2 regions of the Streptomyces sp. NPDC051243 genome follow, and region 1 is predicted to be linked to the other one. Evidence: riboswitches for the same ligand, from Rfam matches in the RefSeq annotation. Region 1 holds a riboswitch; the other holds the start of a gene.
What was found. A riboswitch is a leader RNA that binds a small molecule or an ion and turns the genes downstream of it on or off. The one in region 1 is predicted to bind glycine.
Positions count from the first base shown of each region.

Region 2: linked by a shared signal. The riboswitch ahead of gcvT (glycine cleavage system aminomethyltransferase GcvT) and the one ahead of gcvP (aminomethyl-transferring glycine dehydrogenase) in region 1 are both predicted to bind glycine.

Region 1 is NZ_JBITES010000020.1:199,241-206,137, reverse strand. It holds gene ACIBAG_RS39585 (MerR family transcriptional regulator) at 1-403, shown strand, start outside; gene ACIBAG_RS39580 (bifunctional nuclease family protein) at 490-963, shown strand; gene ACIBAG_RS39575 (MerR family transcriptional regulator) at 1,227-1,928, shown strand; partial or broken gene ACIBAG_RS39570 (DNA polymerase IV) at 2,193-3,640, shown strand; gene ACIBAG_RS39565 (PRC-barrel domain-containing protein) at 4,282-4,653, opposite strand; glycine riboswitch at 4,768-4,863, shown strand; gene gcvP (aminomethyl-transferring glycine dehydrogenase) at 5,040-6,897, shown strand, end outside.
Region 2 is NZ_JBITES010000012.1:9,485-16,381, reverse strand. It holds gene ACIBAG_RS29105 (enhanced serine sensitivity protein SseB) at 1-438, opposite strand, end outside; gene ACIBAG_RS29100 (AAA family ATPase) at 609-1,283, opposite strand; glycine riboswitch at 1,453-1,551, shown strand; gene gcvT (glycine cleavage system aminomethyltransferase GcvT) at 1,731-2,852, shown strand; gene gcvH (glycine cleavage system protein GcvH) at 2,995-3,372, shown strand; gene glyA (serine hydroxymethyltransferase) at 3,388-4,668, shown strand; gene ACIBAG_RS29080 (L-serine ammonia-lyase) at 4,760-6,127, shown strand; gene ACIBAG_RS29075 (GNAT family N-acetyltransferase) at 6,288-6,897, opposite strand, start outside.

The sequences.
Region 1 (6,897 bases):
CGAAGCCGTACTGGAGCCCGTCGAGGGACCCACGGCGGCCCGGATAGGGCGGGCGGAGTTGCTCGTGGCCGCCGGGATCGGTGAGCGCGAGCTCGAGGAGTGGGAGTCGTACGGCCTGATCGCTCCGCTGCCGGACGGGGCGTACGACGCCGAGGCGGTCACCGTGGCCTCACTCGTCACCGAGCTGGGGCGGTTCGGGATCGAGCCGAGGCATCTGCGGGTGATGAAGGCTGCGGCCGACCGTGAGGCCGGGCTCGTGGACCAGGTCGTGGCACCGCTCAGGCGGCACCGCAACCCGCAGACCAGGGCACACGCCGAAGCCCGTGCCAAGGAACTGGCGGGGCTCACGGTGAAGCTGCACGCCGCGCTGGTGCAGACCGCTCTCGGGGTACGGCTGCCCTGAGCGGGAGAGGCCCGGGGAAGGCCGGATCGGCCACCCGTTCTCGGCCCGACTACCCAAACGTCCCGAGCACGGCCTAGGGTTGCTGTGTGAACGAGCTCGATGTCGTAGGTGTCCGGGTGGAAATGCCCTCCAACCAACCGATCGTGCTCCTGCGCGAAGTGGGAGGCGACCGCTACCTCCCCATCTGGATCGGGCCGGGGGAGGCGACAGCGATCGCCTTCGCCCAGCAGGGCATGGCCCCCGCGCGACCGCTGACCCACGACCTGTTCAAGGACGTGCTGGAGGCCGTCGGCCAGGAGCTCACCGAAGTACGCATCACGGATCTGCGTGAGGGCGTCTTCTACGCCGAGCTGGTCTTCGCCAGCGGCGTCGAGGTGAGCGCCCGCCCGTCCGATGCCATAGCGCTGGCCCTGCGCACCGGAACGCCGATCTACGGCAGCGACGGCGTGCTCGACGACGCGGGCATCGCGATCCCGGACGAGCAGGAGGACGAGGTGGAGAAGTTCCGCGAGTTCCTCGACCAGATCTCGCCCGAGGACTTCGGCACCAGCAGTCAGTGAGGCGGTGTGGGCGGCCCGGCGGGCTCGCGGTCCGTGATCGGGCGGCCTACCGCCGGTTACAGCTCAAATGCCGGCATTTGCCGACGGCGAGTGAGAGCGTCCTGAGGCCTGCGCCGAGCGCATTCGGCTAGCCTTTCCCCGCGGTGGGGTGCGGGAAACCACTCCTAGGGTGATTATCACTCGGCGTGCCGAGTGTGGCGATCGTTGACGCACCCCTGGTGACTGCCTACCGTCGAGAAGGCAGGTCAAGGACGGAGGTCGGCGTGAGAAGCAGCGGCGACGGTTCGGGTGGGGGCGCCCCCGGGCGTAGTCTCGGGGCGGGCGGATCGTACCCTCCCCCGAGTTCTCAACTTCGTTCGAGCAGGGGGTACCCCCATCCCGGCAGCCCGCTTCAGGGCAGCGCGGCCGATCACGCTCCGAAGCGACCGACGGCCGTGCCGAGCAGCGGCGGAGGGGCGGCGTCCATGGAAACCGAGCAGATCGGCTACCGCGGTCCGACGGCGTGTGCGGCCGCCGGCATCACCTACCGGCAGCTCGACTACTGGGCGCGCACCGGCCTGGTCGAGCCGAGCGTGCGGCCCGCGTACGGGTCGGGGACGCAGCGGCTGTACAGCTTCCGGGACGTCGTCGTCCTGAAGATCGTCAAGCGGTTCCTCGACACCGGTGTGTCGCTGCAGAACATCCGTACCGCCGTGCAGCACCTGCGGGAGCGCGGCTTTCGTGATCTGGAGCGCATGACGCTGATGAGCGACGGCGCGACGGTGTACGAGTGCACCTCGCCTGACGAGGTCCACGCGCTGCTCCAGGGTGGGCAGGGGATCTTCGGGATCGCCGTGGGTGTGGTGTGGCGGGACGTCGAGAGCGCCTTGTCGCAGTTGCACGGGGAGCGTATCGACACCGGGGAAACGCTGGTCGGGCACAATCCGGCGGACGAGCTGGCTCGGCGGCGTAATCGAGCGGTTTGAGGGGGTTGCCGGGCGGCCTGGTCGGACGGTCACCGAGGGGTTGGCTCGGTGGTCTGACCAGGTGGCCCGATGGGTTGGGCCGATGGGTTGGGCCGATGGGTTGTACCGGCGGTGTGGTCGGCTGGTCTGTGCGGTCCGAGCGGCCGTCGTCCGGGGCTTGGGAGCTGCCGGGCGGGATGGGGCCCGTGGTCGATCCGGCCGGTGGTCGACTGGCTGGGCCTTTGCGGCGGGGGATTGTCAGTGGCGTGAGGCAGCATCGGAGATGTGAGAAACGCGCCCACGATCCTGCATCTCGACATGGATGCCTTCTACGCCTCGGTGGAGCAGGCATCCAAGCCGAGCCTGCGCGGGAAAGCCGTGATCGTGGGCGGGCTCGGGCCGCGTGGAGTCGTCGCCACCGCGTCCTATGAGGCCCGGGTCTTCGGCGTCCACTCCGCGATGCCGATGGCTCAGGCGCGTCGGCTGGCGCCGAATGCCGCTTATCTCGTGCCGCGGTTCGGGATCTACCGCGAGATCAGCGACCAGGTCATGGGGCTGCTGCGGGAGCTGTCGCCGCTGGTGGAGCCGCTCAGTCTGGACGAGGCGTTCGTGGATCTGGAGGCCGCGGGAGCGGCGTGGGACGAGCAGTCGGCGCGGCTGGTGGGGACGAAGCTGCGTGCCGACATACGGGCGGCCACCGGGCTTGCGGGGTCCGTGGGGCTGGCCGCGTCCAAGATGCTGGCGAAGATCGCCTCGGAGGAGGCCAAGCCCGATGGGCTGGTGTTGATCGAGCCGGGGACCGAGAGGGCGTTGCTCGGGCCGATGTCCGTGCGGACGTTGCCGGGGGTGGGGCCGGCCACGGGGGATCATCTGCGGCGGGCCGGGATCCACACGGTCGACGAGATCGCGGAGGCGGGGGAGGACGAGCTCGTGCGGCTGCTCGGCAAGGCGCATGGGCACGCCCTGTACGCCATGGCGCTGGCGCACGACGAGCGGCCCGTGGTGGCCGAACGGGAGGCCAAGTCGGTGTCGGTCGAGGACACGTACGACGTGGACATTCATGACCGGGTCCGGGTGGGGCTGGAGGTGCAGCGGCTGGCCGACCGTTGTGTGCGGCGGTTGCGGGGGGCCGGGTTGTCCGGGCGGACGATCGTGCTGAAGGTGCGGCGGTACGACTTCTCCACCCTGACGCGGTCCGAGACGCTGCGTGGGCCTACGGATGATCCGGCGGTGGTGCGGGAGGCTGCGGCGCGGTTGCTGGAGGCCGTGGACACGACGGGGGGTGTACGGCTGCTGGGGGTCGGGGTGAGCGGCTTGGCCGACTACACGCAGGAGGATCTGTTCGCGCAGGCGGCGGGGGAGCGGGTCGAGCAGAGCGAGGAGGAGGGGGATCGGGAGGAGCGCGAGGAGGAGCGGGACGTTGTGCCCGTCGAGCGGCGGTGGGTTGCGGGGCACGATGTGCGGCACGTCGAGTACGGGCATGGGTGGGTGCAGGGGAGTGGGCTGGGGCGGGTGACTGTGCGGTTCGAGACGCCTGGGTCGGAGCCGGGGCGGGTGCGGACGTTTCGGGTTGATGATCCGGGGTTGGCGGCGGCGGATCCGTTGCCGTTGGTGGCGGGGAGAGCGGGGGGTGCGGGGGCGGGGGAGGCGGCGGGGGTGGAGGGGGAGAGCTCGGAGGTAGCGCCGCGTGTGATGCCGGGCGGGTAGGGGGTGCGGCTGGCTCACGGCGTGAACCGTTCGGGCGTGGAGCGCGTTCGGGCGTGGAGCGTCTGGTGGCTTGGCTGCGTTCCCGGGGTTGTGGTTGCGGTAGGAGTGGGTCGCGCGACCCGGCGCTTGCGGGGTGCCGCCTGCGCCCACCCGTGCCGCCCCAGCGGCACGACTGCCCGCAGGCTGGGTGGGCTGGGTGCTCGCGGGCTGGGTGGGTTGGGAGGGCTGGGGTGCCCGCAGGCTGGGTGAGCCCGGGTGCGCAGGCTTGGTGGACTGGGTGCCTGCGGCTGTGTGGGCGTGGGTGCGGGAGGCTGCGTGGGGTGGTTGCCGGCGGGCTGTGGGCGCCGGTGGGCAGGCTGGGTGGGCTGGGCGCGTGCATGCGGCTGCGCGGGCATGGGAGCGGCAGGCTGGGTGGGTTGGGTGCCGCGGGCTGTGAGCGGCCGCGCCAGCCGCGCCGGTCTGGGTCCGCAGGGTTCGTGGGCTGGGTGCCTGCGGCTGCGCTGGGATTTGCACGCTGGGTGGGGTGGGTGCTCGCAGGTTGTGTGGGCGTGCGGGGCTGCAGGTTGGGTGGGGTGGGTGCTCGCCAGGCTGGGTGGGGGCGGGTCCGCGAGGTGTGTGGGTGTGTGGGATGGCTGGCTGGTGGGTGTGCGGGCGCCTGGCTGGTGGGTCAGGTGTCCTCTCTGCCTGCCAAGTTGCCGAAGTCTCGGTCCGGGATGGGGGGTGGAGCGGCCACGTCGAGGCCGTAGTGGTGGTAGAGCTGGAGTTCCTGTTCGGGGGAGAGGTGGCGGCCTACGCCGAAGTCGGGGGCGTCCTTGATCAGGGCGCGGTCGAAGGGGACGTGGAGGGTGCCCTCTACGAGTTCGCTGGGCTCCAGGGGGACGAAGGCGTCCCGGGAGAACAGGCCGGTGCGTATCGCAGCCCATTCCGGCACTCCGGTGGCGTCGTCGAGATAGACCTCGTCGATGGTGCCGATCTTGGTGCCGTTGCGGTCGAAGGCCTTGCGGCCGATCAGGTTGCGCGGATCGATGTCGGTCTGCACGGGCCCTCCACTTGGTCGCAACTCATCCGTAAGCACTACGAAAAGGCACATTGGTGAGTGCGGCCACTCGAAGGTCCGTGCGTTGACCTCGCTGGTAGGCTTGCTAGCGGCTGCTGACCCCGTGCGGGAGAGTCCTCCGGACACCATCGGAGGCGCCGAAGGAGCAAATCCTCCCCGGAATCTCTCAGGCACACGTACCGCACGGACGAGGTCACTCTGGAAAGCAGGGCGGGTGTCGACGGCTTCCGCTCTCACCGACGGTGAAAGCCGGGAGCCTTTGGGTGACCCGGTGAAGCTCTCAGGTTGAGATGACAGAGGGGGAGGCCGTCCGGGTACCCGTGCCGTGGTGCCCCTCGAAGGTCGCGTCAGACCAGGAGGCCTCCGCAATGACCGCCCATCGCATTCCGCTCTCCGAGCTCGAACAAGGGATTCCCTTCGAGCAGCGTCATATCGGTCCCGACCATGAGGCCCGGGCCAAGATGCTCGCCCAGGTCGGGTACGGCTCGCTCGACGAGCTGACCGCCGCGGCGGTGCCGGATGTGATCAAGAACGCCGACTCGCTCGATCTGCCCGGGGCGCGCACCGAGGCCGAGGTGCTGGCCGAGCTGCGGTCGCTCGCCGATCGCAACGAGGTGCTGGCCTCGATGATCGGGCTCGGGTACTACGGCACCTTCACGCCGCCGGTCATCCTGCGGAATGTCATGGAGAACCCTGCCTGGTACACCGCGTACACGCCGTACCAGCCCGAGATCTCGCAGGGGCGGCTCGAGGCCCTGCTGAACTTCCAGACGATGGTCGCCGAGCTCACCGGGCTGCCGACCTCCGGTGCCTCGCTGCTCGACGAGGGGACGGCGGCTGCCGAGGCCATGGCCCTGTCCCGGCGTATGGGCAGGAACAAGAAGGGGCTGTTCCTGGTCGACGCGGATGTGCTTCCGCAGACCATCGCCGTGATCGAGACCCGTGCCGAGCCGACCGGTGTGGAGGTCGTCGTCGCCGACCTCAGTGGCGGGATTCCGGCCGACGTCGCCGCGCGTGAGATCAACGGCGTGCTCCTGCAGTACCCGGGCGCCTCCGGTGTTGTACGGGACATCAAGCCGGTCATCGACCAGGCTCACGAGCTCGGTGCGCTCGTCACCGTCGCCGCCGATCTGCTCGCGCTCACGCTGCTGAAGTCGCCCGGTGAGCTCGGGGCGGACATCGCGGTCGGGACGACGCAGCGGTTCGGTGTGCCGATGGGCTTCGGCGGGCCGCACGCCGGCTACATGGCCGTGCACGAGAAGTTCGCGCGCAGCCTGCCGGGGCGGCTCGTGGGCGTGTCCGTGGACGCGGACGGGAACAGGGCGTACCGGCTGGCCCTGCAGACGCGTGAGCAGCACATCCGGCGGGAGAAGGCGACCAGCAACATCTGCACCGCCCAGGTGCTGCTCGCCGTGATGGCCGGAATGTACGCCGTGTACCACGGGCCCGAGGGGCTGCAGAGCATCGCCCGGCGGACCCATCGGTACGCCGCCATCCTCGCCGCGGGGCTCACGGCGGGTGGGGCGGAGGTGGTGCACGGTGCCTTCTTCGACACCTTGACCGTGCGGGTGCCCGCGAAGGCCGCCGAGGTCGTCGCCGCCGCCCGGCAGAACGGCGTCAACTTGCGTCTCGTCGACGCCGACCACGTGTCCATCGCCTGCGACGAGACCACTACGCGGACCCAACTGACCGCCGTATGGACGGCGTTCGGGATCGAGGGGGACATCGAGGCGCTGGACGCGCAGACGGAGGAGGCGCTTCCGGGCGGGCTGCTGCGCGGCGACGAGTACCTCACGCACCCCGTTTTCCACCAGCACCGCTCCGAGACGGCGATGCTGCGCTACCTGCGCAGGCTCGCCGACCGTGACTACGCGCTCGACCGCGGCATGATTCCGCTGGGCTCCTGCACGATGAAGCTCAACGCGACCACCGAGATGGAGCCGGTCACCTGGCCCGAGTTCGGGCAGCTGCACCCCTTCGCGCCCGCGGAGCAGGCGCAGGGCTATCTGACGCTCATCCGCGAGCTGGAGGAACGTCTCGCCGAGGTCACCGGCTACGACAAGGTGTCGCTGCAGCCGAACGCCGGGTCGCAGGGTGAGCTGGCCGGGCTGCTCGCCGTACGCGGGTACCACCGGGCCAACGGCGACGAGCAGCGGGTCGTGTGCCTCATTCCGTCGTCGGCGCACGGGACCAATGCCGCGAGCGCTGTGATGGCCGGCATGAAGG
Region 2 (6,897 bases), on a different contig from region 1:
TGGGGTGCGGCCCACCCGGCAGAGCTCGGCCACCGCGGCGGGGGGCAGGGGGACGCCGACCACGCCGTCGGGGTTCACGGCGATGCCCACCTGCGGGGGCAGGCCGCGGGCGAACTCGACGGCGGGGGCGATGGTGTACGACATGTGGGAGCCGACGACCTGGCGGAACTGTTCCTCGGAGCTGAAGACGGGGACGTATGCCTGGCCGCCCATCTCCACCGTGGGCAGGTCCAGCGGGCCGCTGTGCGGGCCGCCGCCGTTGGGCAGGGGCACCCAGACGAAGCTGCGGCCCAGCACCTCGATGATCCGGCCGCCCGCCGACGGCAGGCCGAGGGAGGCCGAGAGCACCTCCTCCAACTCGTTGCCGGGCCAGCCGCCGTGCGGGTGGAGCTGCGCCTGTGCCGGGAAGTCCGCGGGGAGATCCGCTGGGAAGTCCATCTCAATGACCGCCTGCTGTGAACCACGTCTGTGGCTCAGAAGGCTATCCGGTGTCCGGCCCGCGCAGGTCCACGGCAGGGCGACTCATACACGCGTCCGGTACGTGTCCGGACATGCAGGCGTCCAGTACGTGTCCGGCCGGTCCGCGAACGCCGAACGTATACGGCCGGTCAGCCGGTGAACCCGATCCGGCGCAGTACGTCCGCCGCCGAGCGGTCGACCAGCACCGCCGAGCCGCAGCCCCGGGGCAGGTGCCCCTTCTCCACCGAGCGCAGCAGTCGGGCGGCCGCTCTGCGGTGGCGCAGGAAGGCGTACCGCGAGACGCCTCGGCCGCGCTCGCGCTGGCCTTCCAGGGCCGTGTCCGGGGTGACGTCGAGCAGCAGCAGGTGCAGGGTGCCGCCGCGGCGGCGGGCCTCGCGGGCCAGCCAGCCGCGCACCCAGGCCTGCGTGCCGCAGTCGTGCACGACGACACCCTCGCCGGAGCGCAGGGCGCGGCGCAGTCCGGCGTAGTGCGCGAGGCGCACCAGGGGGCGGTAGAGGGCGTAGGGGAAGAAGCCGGGCATGCGGGCGTCCCAGCGGTCCCGGGCGTCCTGGGAGTCGATGCGGATGCCCTTCACCGCGCGCTTCATCAGGGTGGACTTGCCGCTGCCGGGCAGGCCGGTGATCACGACGAGGTCCCTGGGGCCGAAGAGCAGGGCGTGCGGGCTGCGGCCGGAGCGCTCGCGCAGGTCGCGGACCACGGCTGGGATGCGCTTGCCGCGGACTTCGACACAGGGGGCCGCGGGCTGCTTGGGCAGCGCGATGCCCGAGGTCGTGGCGTACGCCGTGGTGCGGTTCACCGTCATCGTCCTCCTCCGGGGTCAGGAGTCCCTTCCCCACTGAGCGTAAAGAGAAGGTAATGGATGATCTCTCGCATTTTCGTTCGCTTACTGCCACAAGCCGGTTACAGACACAGCCCTGCCGAAGACGAGCCCGGCGTGCAATGATGTGCGCGCCAACTGCATACCGGCCGTTTGAATCCGCGCGGGAGAGTCCTCAGCAGTCCATCGCTGGGGCGCCGAAGGAGCAAGTCCCTCCCTTGAATCTCTCAGGCCCCGTTACCGCGCGGGCGAGGCACATCTGAAAAGCGGGCCGCCCCCTCTCTGCGAGCTCTTCGAGAAGCGGTGCGACCCCACCCAAGGTGCAAGCCGTGATCGTCCCTGTGGCGGTCCTGGCGAACCTCTCAGGTTCCGATGACAGATGGGGAGGAACGACCTCGCCCGAGATGTCTTGCCCTTGGAGACGACCGACCGATGAGCAGTACAGGAGAACTCCGTCACACCGCGCTCGATGCCCTGCATCGCTCGCTCGGCGCGACGATGACCGACTTCGCCGGCTGGGACATGCCGCTTCGCTACGGCTCCGAGCGCGACGAGCACAACGCCGTGCGCACCAAGGCCGGACTGTTCGACCTCTCGCACATGGGCGAGATCACGGTGACGGGCCCGGACGCGGCCCGGCTGCTGAACTACGCCCTCGTCGGCAACATCGCCTCCGTCGGTGTCGGCCGCGCCCGCTACACCATGATCTGCCAGGCCGACGGCGGCATCCTCGACGACCTGATCGTCTACCGGCTCGCCGAGACCGAGTACATGGTCGTCGCCAACGCCTCCAACGCCCAGATCGTGCTGGACGCGCTGGTGGAGCGTTCCGCCGGCTTCGACGCCGAGGTCCGCGACGACCGGGACGCCTACGCGCTGATCGCCGTCCAGGGCCCCGAGTCCCCCGGCATCCTGAAGTCCCTCACCGACGCCGACCTGGACGGGCTGAAGTACTACGCCGGTCTGCCCGGCACCGTCGCCGGCGTCCCCGCCCTCATCGCCCGCACCGGCTACACCGGCGAGGACGGCTTCGAGCTGTTCGTGAAGCCGGAGCACGCCGTCGAGCTGTGGCAGGCGCTGACCAAGGCGGGCGAGGGCGTCGGTCTGGTGCCGTGCGGTCTGTCCTGCCGGGACACGCTGCGCCTGGAGGCGGGCATGCCGCTGTACGGCCATGAGCTCTCCACCTCCCTCACTCCCTTCGACGCCGGGCTCGGCCGGGTGGTGAAGTTCGAGAAGGAGGGCGACTTCGTCGGGCGTACGGCGCTGCAGGAGGCCGCCACCCGGGCCACCGAGAACCCGCCCCGCGTCCTCGTCGGCCTGGTCGCCGAGGGCCGCCGTGTCCCGCGTGCCGGGATGGCGGTCGTCGCCGGCGGCGAGGTGATCGGCGAGGTCACCTCCGGCGCGCCCTCGCCCACGCTGGGCAAGCCGATCGCGATGGCGTACGTCGACGCGGCGCACTCGGCGCCGGGCACGGCCGGGGTCGGCGTGGACATCCGCGGCAGCCACGAGCCGTACGAGGTCGTGGCGCTGCCGTTCTACAAGCGGCAGAAGTAACACTCGAAGCGGCGGATCCAGCGCCGGAAAGACAGACTGACAGCGGCGCGTGCGTGACCCTGCGCACATTTCCGCTGCTCACACACGTTCTCAGCAGTCCCCCACTCATCACCACTCCCGCGCGTACAGGAGAATTCAGGCCATGAGCAACCCCCAGCAGCTGCGCTACAGCAAGGAGCACGAGTGGCTGTCGACCGCCGAGGACGGCGTCGCGACGGTCGGCATCACCGAGTTCGCGGCCAACGCGCTCGGCGATGTCGTCTACGCCCAGCTCCCCGAGGTCGGCTCGACCGTGACCGCGGGTGACACCTGCGGCGAGCTGGAGTCGACCAAGTCCGTCTCCGACCTGTACTCCCCGGTCACCGGCGAGGTCACCGAGATCAACGAGGACGTGGTGAACGACCCGGCGCTGGTGAACTCCGCCCCCTTCGAGGGCGGCTGGCTGTTCAAGGTACGCGTCACGGAGGAGCCGGCCGACCTGCTCTCCGCGGACGAGTACGCCGCCCACACCGCCGGCTGAGGAGTCGTACCCCATATGTCTGCCACATCCGACAAGTCGCTTCTGAACACGTCCCTGCACGAGCTCGACCCGGCCGTCGCCGCCGCGGTCGACGCCGAGCTGGAGCGTCAGCAGTCCACCCTGGAGATGATCGCCTCCGAGAACTTCGCGCCGGTCGCGGTCATGGAGGCGCAGGGCTCGGTCCTGACCAACAAGTACGCCGAGGGCTACCCGGGCCGCCGCTACTACGGCGGCTGTGAGCACGTCGACGTCGCCGAGCAGATCGCCATCGACCGGGTCAAGGAGCTGTTCGGCGCCGAGTACGCCAACGTCCAGCCGCACTCCGGCGCCTCCGCCAACCAGGCCGCCCTGTTCGCCCTCGCCCAGCCCGGGGACACCATCCTCGGCCTGGACCTCGCGCACGGCGGCCATCTCACCCACGGGATGCGGCTGAACTTCTCGGGCAAGCAGTTCAACGTGGTCCCGTACCACGTGGACGACTCCGGTCTGGTCGACATGGCCGAGGTCGAGCGCCTGGCCAAGGAGCACCGGCCGAAGGTGATCATCGCGGGGTGGTCGGCGTACCCGCGGCAGCTGGACTTCGCGGAGTTCCGGCGGATCGCCGACGAGGTCGAGGCGTACCTGTGGGTGGACATGGCGCACTTCGCCGGGCTGGTCGCGGCCGGGCTGCACCCCAACCCGGTCCAGTACGCCGATGTCGTCACCTCCACCACGCACAAGACCCTCGGCGGCCCGCGCGGCGGCATCATCCTCGCGAAGAAGGACTTCGCGAAGAAGCTGAACTCCTCGGTCTTCCCCGGTTTCCAGGGCGGCCCGCTGGAGCATGTGATCGCGGCCAAGGCGGTCTCCTTCAAGGTCGCCGCGTCGGAGGAGTTCAAGGAGCGCCAGCGCCGTACGGTGGAGGGCGCGAAGATCCTCGCCGAGCGGCTGACCGCGGCCGACGCCCGTGAGGCGGGGGTGAACGTACTGTCCGGCGGTACGGACGTGCACCTGATCCTGGTCGACCTGCGCGAGTCCGAGCTGGACGGGCAGCAGGCCGAGGACCGTCTCCACGAGGTCGGCATCACGGTGAACCGCAACGCCGTCCCCAACGACCCGCGTCCGCCGATGGTGACGTCCGGTCTGCGCATCGGCACCCCGGCGCTGGCCACGCGCGGCTTCACCGCCGAGGACTTCACCGAGGTCGCGGACGTCATCGCCGAGACGCTCAAGCCGTCGTACGACGCGCAGGCACTGAAGGCCCGGGTCAAGGCCCTCGCCGACAAGCACCCGCTGTACCCCGGTCTGAACAAGTAGTTCCTTTTTGTGGGGTGTCCCGCACACTGGTCAGTGAGCGAGCGGGGCACCCCGCAGAACCTTCTGCACCACCCCGTATTGAGGAGTCCCCGTGGCCATCTCGGTCTTCGACCTGTTCTCGATCGGCATCGGCCCGTCGAGCTCCCACACGGTCGGCCCGATGCGAGCGGCTCGTATGTTCGCCCGTCGGCTGCGCAACGAGGACCTGCTGTCCTCCGTCGCGTCGGTACGGTCCGAGCTGTACGGCTCGCTCGGCGCGACCGGCCATGGCCACGGCACCCCGAAGGCGGTGCTGCTGGGCCTGGAGGGCTCATCGCCGCGGACGGTGGACGTGGAGACGGCGGACGAGCGGGTCGAGGCGATCAAGTCGTCGGGCCGGCTCCGGCTGCTCGGCGAGCAGGAGATCGCGTTCTCCTTCGACGACGACATGGTGCTGCACCGTCGTAAGGCCCTGCCGTACCACGCCAACGGCATGACGCTGTGGGCGTACGACGCCTCCGGGACGGAGCTGCTGTCCAAGACGTACTACTCGGTGGGCGGCGGCTTCGTCGTCGACGAGGAGGCGGTCGGCGCGGACCGCATCAAGCTGGACGACACGGTGCTGAAGTACCCGTTCCGCACGGGCGACGAGCTGCTGCGCCTGACGCGGGAGACGGGCCTGTCGATCTCGTCGCTGATGCTGGAGAACGAGCGGGCCTGGCGCACGGAGGACGAGATCCGCGCGGGCCTGCTGGAGATCTGGCAGGTGATGCGGGAGTGCGTGGCACGGGGGATGTCGCGCGAGGGCATCCTGCCGGGCGGCCTGAAGGTCCGCCGCCGGGCGGCGAACACGGCCCGCAAGCTGCGCTCCGAGGGTGACGCGAAGGCTCTCGCCATGGAGTGGATCACGCTCTACGCGATGGCCGTGAACGAGGAGAACGCCGCGGGCGGCCGGGTCGTCACCGCCCCGACCAACGGCGCGGCCGGCATCATCCCCGCCGTCCTGCACTACTACATCAACTTCGTGCCGGGCGCGGACGAGGACGGCGTGGTCCGCTTCCTGCTGGCCGCCGGCGCCATCGGCATGCTCTTCAAGGAGAACGCCTCCATCTCCGGCGCCGAGGTCGGCTGCCAGGGCGAGGTGGGCTCGGCCTGCTCGATGGCGGCGGGCGCGCTGGCGGAGGTGCTCGGCGGCAGCCCCGAACAGGTCGAGAACGCGGCCGAGATCGGCATGGAGCACAACCTCGGCCTCACCTGCGACCCGGTCGGCGGCCTCGTCCAGATCCCCTGCATCGAGCGCAACGGCATGGCCGCGGTGAAGGCGGTCACGGCGGCGCGGATGGCGATGCGGGGGGACGGCTCGCACAAGGTGTCCCTGGACAAGGTCATCAAGACCATGAAGGACACGGGTGCGGACATGAGCGTGAAGTACAAGGAGACGGCTCGGGGCGGGCTGGCGGTCAACATCATCGAGTGCTGAGGGACGGGCCCTGTCCAGGGGGTTCGTGTCTTGCGGGCGGGGCGCGCCCCGCGCCGTCCGCGCCTGGTGGCTGCCGAAACGGCTCGGCAAGGTGCTGCCCCCACCCGGAAGACACCCTGCCTGGGCGCCAGTCCGAGCTGCGCGGCGAAGGTGCGGTGCGTCAGAACGTCGTTCCGCAGAACGCTGCCTTGTCCGTGCCGAACAGGCGGTCCGCATTCGGTAGGGCCTTGGTGTCGGTCACCCTCAGCAGTCCGATTGCCGCCAGAGTCGTGAAGCTCATGCCGCCGAGGTAGACCATGGCCAACGCATCGACGCTCAGGGTGAGTTGAGGCTGATCCGACGTCGGTTCCACGCCGTCGGGCGCGATACGGAAGCTTCCGGAGTTGGCGGGCAGGAAGTCGTCGGTGATCTGCAGGACGAATGGGTCGCCGTCGCGGTAGGAGCGCGCGTCGAGTGCCTTGGGTACGTCGACCAGTCGCAGCCACAGGTCGTCGTTGAGGGAGTGGGTGCGGCAGGCCCTCCAGTCCACCAGCATTCCCTCCACCAGCTCGTCGGTCGGTCGGCGGCGTGCGCACACCTCCTCGACCAGGTCTACGCCCAGCAGGAAGCGCCACAGGCCGGCGACGGCCTCCGGGTTCGCCGCGTGAAAGTCCGTGACCATCAGGGTGACCCGGGCACCGGAGTCCCCGCTGCGCATCGCCTGGTACACGGCGAAGCCGTCGTCACCGTCCGGCCCCGAGTGGACCGCGACCACGGCGCCCTTGCCCGAG